One region of the Streptomyces sp. NBC_00647 genome, then DNA from elsewhere that is predicted to be linked to it. Evidence: riboswitches for the same ligand, from Rfam matches in the RefSeq annotation. Region 1 holds a riboswitch; each other region holds the start of a gene.

What was found. A riboswitch is a leader RNA that binds a small molecule or an ion and turns the genes downstream of it on or off. The one in region 1 is predicted to bind cyclic di-AMP.
Region 2: linked by a shared signal. The riboswitch ahead of OG788_RS22345 (M23 family metallopeptidase) and the one ahead of OG788_RS32855 (M23 family metallopeptidase) in region 1 are both predicted to bind cyclic di-AMP.
Region 3: linked by a shared signal. The riboswitch ahead of OG788_RS19875 (transglycosylase family protein) and the one ahead of OG788_RS32855 (M23 family metallopeptidase) in region 1 are both predicted to bind cyclic di-AMP.

What each region holds. Positions count from the first base shown of each region.
Region 1 covers NZ_CP109040.1:7,468,918-7,473,053, forward strand. The annotation lists gene OG788_RS32845 (pitrilysin family protein) at 1-116, shown strand, start outside; gene OG788_RS32850 (M16 family metallopeptidase) at 113-1,501, shown strand; cyclic di-AMP (ydaO/yuaA leader) riboswitch at 1,715-1,875, shown strand; gene OG788_RS32855 (M23 family metallopeptidase) at 1,888-2,652, shown strand; gene OG788_RS32860 (GntR family transcriptional regulator) at 2,850-3,545, shown strand; gene OG788_RS32865 (HPr family phosphocarrier protein) at 3,772-4,053, opposite strand.
Region 2 covers NZ_CP109040.1:5,107,249-5,111,384, reverse strand. The annotation lists tRNA gene OG788_RS22355 (tRNA-Met) at 17-90, shown strand; gene OG788_RS22350 (PP2C family protein-serine/threonine phosphatase) at 281-1,456, shown strand; cyclic di-AMP (ydaO/yuaA leader) riboswitch at 1,759-1,916, shown strand; gene OG788_RS22345 (M23 family metallopeptidase) at 1,928-2,968, shown strand; gene OG788_RS22340 (aldo/keto reductase) at 3,272-4,136, shown strand, end outside.
Region 3 covers NZ_CP109040.1:4,562,736-4,566,871, reverse strand. The annotation lists gene OG788_RS19885 (cytochrome P450) at 1-15, shown strand, start outside; gene OG788_RS19880 (transglycosylase family protein) at 264-1,241, shown strand; cyclic di-AMP (ydaO/yuaA leader) riboswitch at 1,425-1,617, shown strand; gene OG788_RS19875 (transglycosylase family protein) at 1,622-2,320, shown strand; gene eno (phosphopyruvate hydratase) at 2,671-3,957, shown strand; gene OG788_RS19865 (septum formation initiator family protein) at 4,076-4,136, shown strand, end outside.

The sequences.
Region 1 (4,136 bases):
AGGAGGTCGCCAAGGCCCGCCTGCGCCCCGACAACCGCGCGGTGCTCGTCTACGAGCCGACCGCACCCGAACCGACCGACGCCGCTGACGAGACCGACGAGGAGGCGGCGAAGTGACCGAGCTCGCCACCATGGACTTCCATCCGCAGCCCCAGGCCGGCAGCCCCAAGCCGTGGGCCTTTCCCGCCCCCGAGCGCGGCACCCTGGACAACGGCCTGACCGTGCTGCGCTGCCATCGCCCCGGCCAGCAGGTCGTCGCCGTCGAGGTGATCCTCGCCGCGCCGCTGGAGGCCGAGCCCACGGGCCTGGACGGCATCGCCACGATCATGGCGCGTGCGTTCTCCGAGGGCACCGACAAGCACTCGGCCGAGGACTTCGCCGCCGAGCTCGAGCGCTGCGGCGCCACGCTCGACGCGCACGCCGACCACCCCGGCGTACGCCTGTCCCTCGAAGTGCCCGTCTCGCGCCTGGCCAAGGCGCTCGGCCTGCTCAGTGACGCCCTGCGGGCACCGGCGTTCGCGGACAGCGAGGTCGAGCGGCTGGTGCGCAACCGGCTCGACGAGATCCCGCACGAGACGGCCAACCCGGCCCGTCGTGCGGCCAAGGAGCTCTCCAAGGAGCTGTTCCCGGCGAGCGCGCGCATGTCGCGCCCGCGCCAGGGCACCGAGGAGACCGTCCAGAAGATCGACTCGGCGGCCGTACGCGCCTTCTACGAGAAGCACGTGCGCCCCGCGACGGCCACCGCCGTCGTGGTCGGCGACCTGACCGGCGTCGACCTCGACGAACTGCTGGGCGACACGCTCGGCTCCTGGACCGGTTCGTCCGCCGAGCCGCGTCCCGTGCCGCCGGTGAACGCCGACGACACCGGCCGCGTGATCATCGTCGACCGCCCGGGCGCCGTCCAGACGCAGTTGCTCATCGGCCGTGTCGGCGCCGACCGGCACGACCGCGTGTGGCCCGCCCAGGTGCTCGGCACGTACTGCCTCGGCGGCACCCTCACCTCGCGCCTCGACCGAGTCCTGCGCGAGGAGAAGGGCTACACCTACGGTGTGCGGGCGTTCGGTCAGGTCCTGCGCGCCGCGCCGGACGGCACGGGCGTCGCGATGCTCGCCATCAGCGGCTCCGTGGACACCCCGAACACCGGTCCGGCGCTCGACGACCTGTGGAAGGTGCTGCGCACCCTCGCGGCCGAGGGGCTGACCGACGCCGAGCGGGACATCGCCGTGCAGAACCTGGTGGGCGTGGCGCCCCTCAAGTTCGAGACGGCGGGGGCTGTCGCGAGCACGCTCGCCGACCAGGTCGAGCAGTACCTGCCGGACGACTACCAGTCGACGCTCTATCAGCAACTGGCCGCCACCGGCACCGTGGAGGCCACCGCGGCCGCCGTGAGCGCGTTCCCGACGGACCGTCTGGTGACTGTCCTGGTCGGCGACGCGGCGCAGATCGAGGAGCCCGTCAAGGCTCTCGGAATCGGTGAAGTCAGCGTGGTGGCCGCCGAGTAGAGCCCGCGCGACGAGGGGGCCCTGGTGACTGAAGAGTCACCAGGGCCCTCTTTTACCCGGACGCCGTCCCCGAGATGTCCGTATTGGTATGGAGGTTGCCCTTCTGCCCTGTGGGATGCGCTACAAAAACCGTGATCTGTTTGTTGTTCGAACGACACCCCGTTTAGCGTCTGTCCGACTGTTCGTCAGGCAGTGCGCCGCGCCCGCGGCACCGGACAGTCATCGCCGAGTCCCCGCGTGGCGCGAGCCATGGGGAGCCGGGGACCCACACGTAGTCCCTGGGGTGAATCGGACGCCCTCCCTGAGGGGGTCCGTAGGAGACCTTCCTGCTCCGAACCCGTCAGCTAACCCGGTAGGCGAGAGGGAAGGAAAGGACCAGCCCCTACATGGCGTTCACCTGTGGCACCGGGAAGCATCGTCGTCCGAACCGGGTGCACAGCACGACCACGAGCGCCGTCGGCGTCGCGGCACTGACCACCACCGGTGTCATCGGAACCCTGGCCGCCCCCGCCTTCGCCGCGGAATCCTCCGTCGAGCAGACCGGGCTGACCCAGGCCATCACCATCGGCGACTCGGTCGCCGACCAGATCGACGCCCAGGCCTTCGCGCAGCAGCGCGCCGCGGACGAGGCCGCCGCGCGGAAGCTGGCCGAGCAGACCGCCCGCAAGCACGCCGCCGAGCAGGCCGCGAAGGCTCGCGAGGACAAGGAGCGCGCCGCCCGCGCGGCCGAGCGCAAGCGCCTGAACACCTTCGTCATGCCGATCACCGGTTCGTACGTCTCCACCGGCTACCAGGCCAGCAGCAGCCTCTGGTCCTCCGGCAGCCACACCGGCGTCGACTTCCACGCCGCGTCCGGCACCTCGGTCCACGCCGTCGGCTCCGGCACGGTCGTCACGGCCGGCTGGGGTGGCGCCTACGGCAATCAAGTCGTGATCAAGATGCACGACGGCACGTACACCATGTACGGCCACCTCTCGTCCATCGGCGTGTCCGTCGGCCAGACGGTCACTCCGGGGCAGCAGATCGCTCTCTCCGGGGACACCGGCAACACCACCGGACCGCACCTTCACTTCGAGGCCCGCACGACCGCCGAGTACGGCTCGGACATGGACCCGGTCGCGTACCTGCGTTCGCACGGCGTCAACGTCTGACGACCGCTTCGCCGCTTCTCCACCGCTTTCGATGCCCCGGCTCACCGAGCCGGGGCATCATCGTTTCCGGAGGCCGTCTGTCCAAAAAATATCCATGGATTCAGGCCTGCCATCGGAAATTCCGGCTTCCTGCAATAGAGTCACTGAACAAGCGTCAATCGATGGCGTTTCGCGGGGATTAAAGCGGAGGTCCGGTCATGCGTATTCCGGCGCACTCGGTATGCACGGCGATCCGTGACGACATTGTCGCGGGTGTCTACGAGCGTGGCGGCCGGCTGACCGAGGAACTGCTCGCGCGGCGCTACGGCGTCTCGCGCGTCCCCGTGCGCGAGGCTCTGCGCACGCTGGAGGCCGAGGGCTTCGTGGTCACCCGCCGGCACGCGGGCGCGTGCGTCGCGGAACCCACCGAGCAGGAGGCGGCGGACCTCCTGGAGATGCGCATGCTGCTGGAGCCGCTGGGTGCCGCGCGGGCCGCCCAGCGGCGCACGGAGGCCCACCTCAAGGTGCTCCGGGGCCTGGTCAGGCTGGGGCAGGAGCGTTCCAGGAGGGGCCACAGCGAGGATCTGCGCTCCCTGGGCGGCTGGTTCCACGAGACGCTCGCACAGGCGTCCGGCAGCCCGGCGCTGACCTCCACGCTCGCCCAGCTGCGACACAAGATCGCCTGGATGTACTCGGTGGAGGCGCCGGCCAACCCCGCGGAGTCCTGGGCGGAGCACGGCGGCATCGTGGACGCGGTCGCCCGCGGCGACAGTGAGCGGGCTCGCGCGATCACGGCCCTGCACGCCGAACGTGCGACGTCCGCGCACCGGCTCCGCTTTCCTGGGGGCGGAGATCGGCCAGAGCGTGTGAGAACTTCGCAACATCCCGTAAACATGACGGGCCCGCGTCATTAACACGGGCGCCGTATACAAAGAGGGATATTCGGCAGGGGCCTATTTCTGATGCCCTTTTGTTCGCGTGCCAGGAATTCAGGCGCGCGCTATTCTCGTGGCCGCACGGCGCGGGTCGCTCGTGCCACCGGAGAATTCCTGAACGAGGTACGGAAAACGGCCGAGCCGCGCCACCCGGAGATGAGGGGTGGCGCGGCTCGGCCGTACGTGTCCTGGGTGCCTTGTGGGCTCAGACGGTCTCGGGGAGCTCGTCGAGCCCCTCGGCGACGAGCCTCGCCAGGCGGTCGAGAGCGGCGTCCGCGCCCTCGGCGTCCGACGCGAGGACGATCTCCTCGCCGCCCTGGGCTCCCAGGCCGAGGACCGCGAGCATGGAGGCCGCGTTGACGGGGTTGCCGTCGGCCTTGGCGATCGTCACGGGGATGCCGGAGGCCGTGGTGGCCCGGACGAAGATGGAGGCGGGGCGGGCGTGGAGGCCCTCGTTCCAGCCGACGTTGACGCGGCGCTCAGCCATGTGATGCTGCCCTTCGGGTGTTCCGGGTTGTCTAGACCAGTGTCCCATATCGTGAAGCGTGCCCGGACGGTCCCTGGTCCGTC
Region 2 (4,136 bases), 2.4 Mb from region 1:
ACACTGGTCTCAACGACGCGGGGTGGAGCAGCTCGGTAGCTCGCTGGGCTCATAACCCAGAGGTCGCAGGTTCAAATCCTGTCCCCGCTACTGAAGGCCAAGGGCCGGAACTCGGATTCACGAGTTCCGGCCCTTGGTGTTGTGCCCTCCGGCCGGTTCTCCGCGGAATCGTTCGCCTCCCGGCCGGTGCTGCGGACAGGTCCACCTCCGGCCACCGGTGACGTCCCCCGGTCGGGCCACACGGGTCGCCCGCCGTCCCCGCTCCCGGTCTTCTGGACGGGTGGGGCAGCCAGGAGGTGAGCAGCGAACCGGAGAACCGCGTGACCGCGCCGACGGGTCGTCGCCCGGGGGCGCCCGGCTGCCCGGTCCGGCGGGAGCGGCTCCCCGCAGGATCTCCTTCGCGCGCACCTTGCTCCGGACCCTGCCGGTGCTGCTCGTGGTCGCCGGGATCATCTACGACTACTTCACGCCGTCGGACTTCACCGCGGCCCCCCTCTTCACGGCCGCGCCCCTGGTCGCCGCGTCCCTCTATTCGCTGCGCGGCACCGTCCTCACCGGCGTTCTCGCCGTCGGCGCGGTGCTGCTGGTCCACTACCTGCTCGACATCGCCCTGAAGGTCGACGCGGTCACCGAATCGGTCACCGTGGCGACGGCCGCCGTGCTCGCGGCCCTCATCAACATCCTCGTCCGGCGCAGCGACGAGCGGCTCGCCTCCGTGCGGGAGATCGCCGAGTTCGCGCAGCGTGCCGTGCTGCCCGAGCCCGAGGCGCGGATCGACGGCCTCGACGTCGCGGCGCGGTACGAGGCGGCGCAGGCGGACGCGTTCATCGGCGGTGACCTGTACGCGGTGCAGGACTCGCCGTACGGCGTGCGGATGGTCGTCGGCGACGTACGCGGGAAGGGGATGGCCGCCGTCGCCGCCGTCGCCGTCGTGATCGGGGCGTTCCGGGAGGCGGCCGAGCAGGAGGAGTCCCTGGTGGCGGTCGCACGGCGCCTGGAGCGGGCGCTGACGCGCCCGGGCACGCGGCACGAGAGCCCCGACGCGTTCGAGGAGTTCACCACCGCCGTCCTCGCGGAGATCCCGGGCGACGAGGACATCGTGCGCATCGTCAACCGCGGCCATCCGCCGCCCCTGCTCCTGCATCCCGACGGCACGATCGTCGCGCTCGTCGCCGAGTCCTTCGCGCTGCCCCTCGGGATGGGCGAGCTGGGGACCTGGCCCGACCGCGTGCTGACGGCCCGCTTTCCGCGCGGGACGACGATGCTCCTGCACACCGACGGTCTGTCCGAGGCCCGCGATCCGCGCGGGGAGTTCTACGATCCGGCCGAGCGGCTGGCGGGACGGGCCTTTCCCGGCCCCGACGCGCTGCTGACCGCCCTCGCCGAGGAGGTCCGCCGGCACACCGGCGGCGCCCTGACGGACGACATGGCGCTGCTCGCCGTCCGGCGCGTCTGAGGTGGGCCCGGCGAGCGGTCCAGGGGCTGCTCGGGGGTCGTCACCCGCGACGCGTACGGCCTTCTCGACCGTTGTCACGAGGAGTGATCGGACGATGCCCCTCCGCATAACATCTGACGCACCGTCAAATAAATCCGTGCCGATGCCGGGTGGTCAACTCGCCCGTTTTTCATCGTCCATGACCCCAAAGTCCTGGCCAAAAGCTGTTAATGATCAGTCGGAACAGCTTGGAATCCGGTGCCTGAGTCTATTAACGTTCGATAACGCAGCGCGGTCGTCCCAGCCGTCACAAGAGATGGCTCCGTGCGCACGTGCCGAATCCTGCAAAGGAACCGGGGAACCACCTACTTGGGGTGAATCGAGCGTATTGCGCCGTGGAAGCACGGTGGTTATACGCGCGTAGGAGACCTTCCTGCTCCGAACCCGTCAGCTAACCCGGTAGGCGACAGGGAAGGAAAGGAGTGCGCCCACGTGGCGTCCAACCGGCCTGCTCAGCCAACCTCGTTCGCGCCGAATGACACTCACACCTTCGGCTATGCCTCCGGCAAGGACGAGGGAACCTGGGAAGAGTGGAACCCCACCGAGGATTCCGTTCTTCCCGTCCGCGGCCGGCACCGCGTAGGCAAGCAGCGCGGCGGAGGACTCGCCCGCAGCTCCACCGTTCTCGGCGTGGGTGTCATAGCCGCCGTCGGTGCGGGTGGCATGGCCACCGCCGCGCCGGGCAAGGCGCCCGTCTCGATCTCGCTGCCCGACCTGTCGTCGGTCACCGAGTCCGCCAAGGCCCTGATATCGGACGGCGGATCCAGCGCTCCCAAGGGTTCCACCACTCCGCTGACGAGCGCCGGTCTGACCAGCGTCGACACGGCGCAGGGCGCCACGGACGCCGGTGAGGCGCTGCGCGCCCGCATCATGCAGCAGGCCGAGTCGCAGCAGAACCAGGTCGACACCGCCGCCCAGCAGGCCGCCCAGGCCGCCGCCGCGAAGAAGGCCGTCGCGCTCGCCGCCAAGCAGCAGGACGACGCGGAGGCCAAGGCCGCCGCGGTGAAGAAGAAGGCGGAGGACGCGGCCAAGGCGAAGGCCGAGGCCGAGCGCCTCGCCGAGCTCGCCAAGAGCTACTCGCTGCCGACCTCCTCGTACACCCTGACCTCGACCTTCGGCGAGGCCGGCTCCATGTGGTCCTCCGGGTACCACACCGGACTGGACTTCGCGGCGCCCACCGGAACGCTCATCAAGGCGATCCACAGCGGCACCATCACGGAGGCCGGCTGGGCCGGATCGTACGGCTACCGCACGATCCTCACCCTCGACGACGGTACGGAGCTGTGGTTCTGCCACCAGTCGTCCATCAGCGTCAGCGTGGGCCAGAAGGTCGCCACCGGTGATGTCATCGGGCGCGTCGGTGCGACGGGCAATGTCACCGGGCCGCACCTGCACCTCGAGGTGCACCCCGGCGGCGCCGCCACCGGCATCGACCCGATGGCGTGGCTCCAGAGCAAGGGCCTCAACCCCTGACCCGTACGACTTCCGACCCGTACGGGCTCCTGATCCCGTACGAGCTCTGAGCCGTATGACCTCTGAGCCGTACGCGCGCTGATCCGTACGCGCGACCCCTCATGCCCGAGGGTTCGTGGTCCGTGTGCCTCGCGGCGCGTGCGGCTCCTGGCCGTACGCGCGGCTCTCCTTGTCTCCGGCGGTCCTGACGACACCCCCCCGACGTCAGGGCTGCCGGTCCGCCGTGTGTGGACGCACCCTCTCACCAGGCCCGCAGGAGTGGGTGCGGAATACATGCATCAGGTGGGGGCGTTGACGTCGGGCATGACTTCTCTTCGCAAGCTCGGTTCGTCCGACCTCGAGGTCTTCCCGCTCTCCCTCGGTGGCAACGTCTTCGGCTGGACGGCCGACGAGACCCGGTCCTTCGCGGTGCTCGACGCCTACGCGGCCGCCGGCGGCAACTTCCTCGACACGGCCGACTCCTACTCGTCGTGGGTCGAGGGCAACGAGGGCGGCGAGTCCGAGACCATCATCGGCAAGTGGCTGAAGACCCGCGGCAACCGCGCGGACATCGTGGTCGCCACGAAGGTCAGCCAGCACCCCGCGTACCCGGGCCTGTCCGGCGCCAACATCAAGGCCGCGGCCGACGCGTCGCTGCGCCGCCTGGGTACCGACCACATCGACCTCTACTACACGCATTTCGACAAGCCTGAGGTGCCGGTCGACGAGATCATCGGCGCCCTCGACGAGCTGGTGACGGCGGGCAAGGTGCGGCACATCGCCGCCTCCAACATCTCGCCCGAGCGGCTCCTGGAGTCCCTGGAGTTCTCCGACCGCGAGGGCCTCGCGCGATATGTCGCGCTCCAGCCGCAGTACAACCTGGTCTCGCGCGACACCTACGAGGGCGCCCGGCGGGACATCGCCTCCCGGGCCGGCCTGGCCGCCGTCCCCTACTTCGGGCTCGCCGCCGGCTTCCTCACCGGCAAATACCGCCCGGGCACGACGGTCGACTCGCCCCGCGCGGGGGCCGCGGCCAAGCACCTCGACACGGAACGCGGGCAGCGGGTCCTCGCCGCCCTCGACGAGGTGGCCGAGGCCCATGGCACCGAGGTCGCGACGGTCGCCCTCGCCTGGCTGGCCGCCCAGCCGACGGTCGCCGCGCCGATCGCCTCCGCCCGGACGCTGGAGC
Region 3 (4,136 bases), 2.9 Mb from region 1:
ACCCCGGTCAAATAGTCCTTGATCGGTCCATCGGCGACCCTTCGCCACCCCTGTCGAAGAGGTTCTTCCGAATACCGGAAAGAGCACCCTTCCGGCTACCGGAACATGACGATCCATCAAATCTGTGATCTTCACGTGATCTGTACTGCATCGACTTGTGACAAGCGTTCGAGTCCGGCTACGTTCACCCATCAACGCGGCACCTGCGCTTCTTACTTCGCAGGATGCCCGTAGTCACCTGCTGTCACGCGAAAGGCTTCCGCATGCTCTCCGGGAACGGCCGTCACCGTCGCCCCCGTCAGGCCCCGGCCCTCATCGTCGCCGCAGGGGTGACCGGATCGGCGATCGCCATCCCGTTGCTCGGCGCGACGAGTGCGAGCGCGGCCGACGGAACCACCTGGGACCGGGTGGCACAGTGCGAGAGCGGCGGCGCGTGGAGCGCCGACAACAGCAACGGGTACTACGGCGGGCTGCAGCTGACCCAGGACGACTGGGAGGCGTACGGCGGTCTCGAGTACGCCCCGAGAGCCGACCAGGCCAGCCGTTCGCAGCAGATAGCCGTGGCCGAGAAGGTGCTCGACGACCAGGGGCTCGCGGCCTGGCCGACCTGCGGACCGCTCTCCGGGCTCAGCGCGGACTCGGGCGAGGTGCATGTCGACACGGGTGTGGCTGACGACTCGTCGGCCGACGACGGCGACTCGGGCGACTCGATCAGCCCCGGTTCGTCCGGATTGTCGATTACGCCCAACTCGCGCCCTTCCTCCACCCCGTCCGGTTCGTCCGATTCGGGCGACTCTCCGGACGTGACGGACAACACCGCGAAGCCCCGCGCCTCACAGGATTCCGACAGCTCGGACAAGGTGAAAGCCAAGGGCGGCAAGTCGGACAAGTCGGGGCAGAGCGGCACCTCTTCGGATGCCTCCGACGACACGAGCTCCAGTGCCGGGCGGCACCGCGGCGACAGTGCCGACGAGGACGCGACGGCCGGTGCAGCCGACGACCGCACGGACAGCGCCTCGGGGCGGCACGCCTCGCGCGGCTCGAGTGCCTCGCGCGACGCCACGGACGGCTCGTACGTCGTGCGCACCGGGGACAACCTCTGGAGCATCGCCGACGCCCTTGACCTCGAAGGCGGATGGTCCGACCTGTACGTCGCGAACGAGGACACGGTCGGCGCCGATCCCGACCTCATCGTTCCCGGTCAGAGCCTGTCTGTTGCTACCGAAACGGTCGAAAAGTAGCGGGAGTTCACGTCACGGTTCGCTGTGGAATGTCCGGTTTGGCGCGAGTGAGAGATGGGTCTCAGAAGCCCTGATCGTCTTTGAAAATCCGCCGATCGACTGCTTACGGTCGTGACCGCTCGCCACAGCGGGCCCCGACGGTCACAACGCCGAATCCTGCCAGCGGCCGTACGGGAACAGTCGTCGCGTCATGCGCCGTAGGCAGGAGCGGGGGACCCAAGGTAAGCGCCGCGTCCGGGAGTTGAGAGACATCCGGAACGGCTTGGGGTTAAGTCGCGTGTCGGACGTCCTGGAGAAGGGGCCGAAGGCGCGCGGCCGGGCAACTCAACCGGCCCGAACCCGACAGCTCACCTCGCAGGCGTCGGTGAGGGGATCACTCCATGCTGTTTTCCAGCAAGGGCAAGCACCGCCGTCCGAACAAGGCCACCCGCGTCGCCACGCTCGCCGGTGTCACCGGTGTCGCCATCGCCGCTCCGCTGATGGCGGCCGGCAACGCCTCCGCCGCCACCGCTTCCGAGTGGGACGCCGTCGCCCAGTGCGAGGCCGGCGGCAACTGGTCGATCAACACCGGCAACGGCTACTACGGCGGCCTGCAGTTCTCGGCCTCCACCTGGGCCGCGTACGGCGGCACCGCCTACGCCTCCACCGCCGACCAGGCCTCGAAGTCGCAGCAGATCGCCATCGGCGAGAAGGTCCTCGCCGGACAGGGCAAGGGCGCCTGGCCGACCTGCGGCGTCGGCCTGTCGAGCGCCGCGTACGGCGGCGACACCTCGACCCCGTCGACCCCCTCCGGCTCCTCCTCGCCGAGCGCCTCGCAGGGCACCACCACCCGTACGACGGAGCAGCCCGCCTCCCGTTCCGCGGAGCGTCCGGCCGCCCAGAAGACCGTCACCACCCCGACCGGCAAGAAGGTCAAGAAGGGTGACGGCGAGTACAAGGTCGTCAAGGGTGACACCCTCAGCTCGATCGCCGAGAAGAAGCACGTCAAGGGCGGCTGGCAGAAGCTGTTCAAGCTGAACAAGGACATCGTCGCCGACGCCGACTTCATCTACCCGGGCCAGCAGCTGCACCTCGGCTGATCGGGGCCGCGCACCGGCCCCACGTGGTCGCCCTCGGCGGACGGCGACCGCATCCGGTCCGCGCGCGCAGCCCCAGTCGCGCTGAATGACAGCTCCCCTCGCAGGCCGGGCCTCCATCCGGAAGGCCTGGTGAGGGTCCCCGTCCCCACGGGCTCCCCGCTCCGGTGCTTGTTCCCCCGCATGCACCGGAGCGGGGTTTTTCATTTCTTTTTTTGTTCCGTTCAGGAACAATATGTACCCTCAGTTCTGCCCAAGGGGTGGTCGATCGGCTGGCCGATCCCCCCGGGCCGGTTAGGCTCATCCCGCAGGGCTGGCAAGTCCTGCGTACCCGCGTCACATCCCAGAAGGAGATGCTCGTGCCGTCCATCGACGTCGTCGTAGCCCGGGAAATCCTGGACTCCCGAGGCAACCCCACGGTCGAGGTCGAGGTCGGCCTCGACGACGGCAGCACGGGTCGTGCCGCCGTTCCGTCCGGCGCCTCCACCGGAGCCTTCGAGGCCATCGAGCTCCGCGACGGTGACCCGAACCGCTACCAGGGCAAGGGTGTCGAGAAGGCCGTCCTCGCCGTCATCGAGCAGATCGGCCCGGAGCTCGTCGGCTACGACGCCACCGAGCAGCGGCTGATCGACCAGGCGATGTTCGACCTGGACGCCACCGACAACAAGGGCTCGCTCGGCGCCAACGCCATCCTCGGCGTCTCGCTCGCCGTCGCGCACGCCGCTTCCGAGGCGTCCGACCTGCCGCTCTTCCGCTACCTGGGCGGCCCGAACGCGCACCTGCTGCCCGTTCCGATGATGAACATCCTGAACGGCGGCTCGCACGCCGACTCGAACGTGGACATCCAGGAGTTCATGATCGCCCCGATCGGCGCGGAGTCCTTCTCCGAGGCCCTGCGCTGGGGCACCGAGGTCTACCACACCCTCAAGTCCGTCCTGAAGTCCAAGGGCCTGTCCACCGGCCTCGGCGACGAGGGCGGCTTCGCCCCGAACCTGGACTCCAACCGCGCCGCGCTGGACCTCATCCTCGAGGCCATCAAGCAGGCCGGTTACGTCCCCGGCGAGCAGATCGCGCTCGCCCTCGACGTCGCCGCGTCCGAGTTCTACAAGGACGGCAAGTACGAGTTCGAGGGCAAGTCCCGCTCGGCCGCCGAGATGACCGAGTACTACGAGGAGCTCGTGGCGGCGTACCCGCTCGTCTCCATCGAGGACCCGCTCTTCGAGGACGACTGGGCCGGCTGGAAGGTCCTCACCGACAAGCTCGGCCACCAGGTCCAGATCGTCGGCGACGACCTGTTCGTCACCAACCCGGAGCGTCTGGCCCGCGGCATCGAGGACGGCGCCGCCAACGCGCTGCTCGTCAAGGTCAACCAGATCGGTTCGCTGACCGAGACCCTGGACGCCGTCGAGATGGCCCAGCGCAACGGCTTCAAGTGCATGATGTCCCACCGCTCCGGCGAGACCGAGGACGTCACGATCGCCGACCTCGCCGTCGCCACCAACTGCGGCCAGATCAAGACCGGCGCCCCGGCCCGCTCCGAGCGCGTCGCCAAGTACAACCAGCTGCTGCGCATCGAGGAGATCCTCGACGACGCCGCGGTGTACGCCGGCCGCTCGGCGTTCCCCCGGTTCAAGGACTGACCCCGCAAGGCTCAGGAAGCGTCGTCCGTACGTCCCCGCACTCGGTCCCGTACCGTGTGCGGGGACGTACGCGCGTGACGGCCCCTACCGGCGGGCCAGTACTGGGGAGGCGGGACTCATGGCCGTGAAGGACCGGGACCGGTTCTCCACCTCGACCAGGCTGAAGCTGCTCGGCGAGC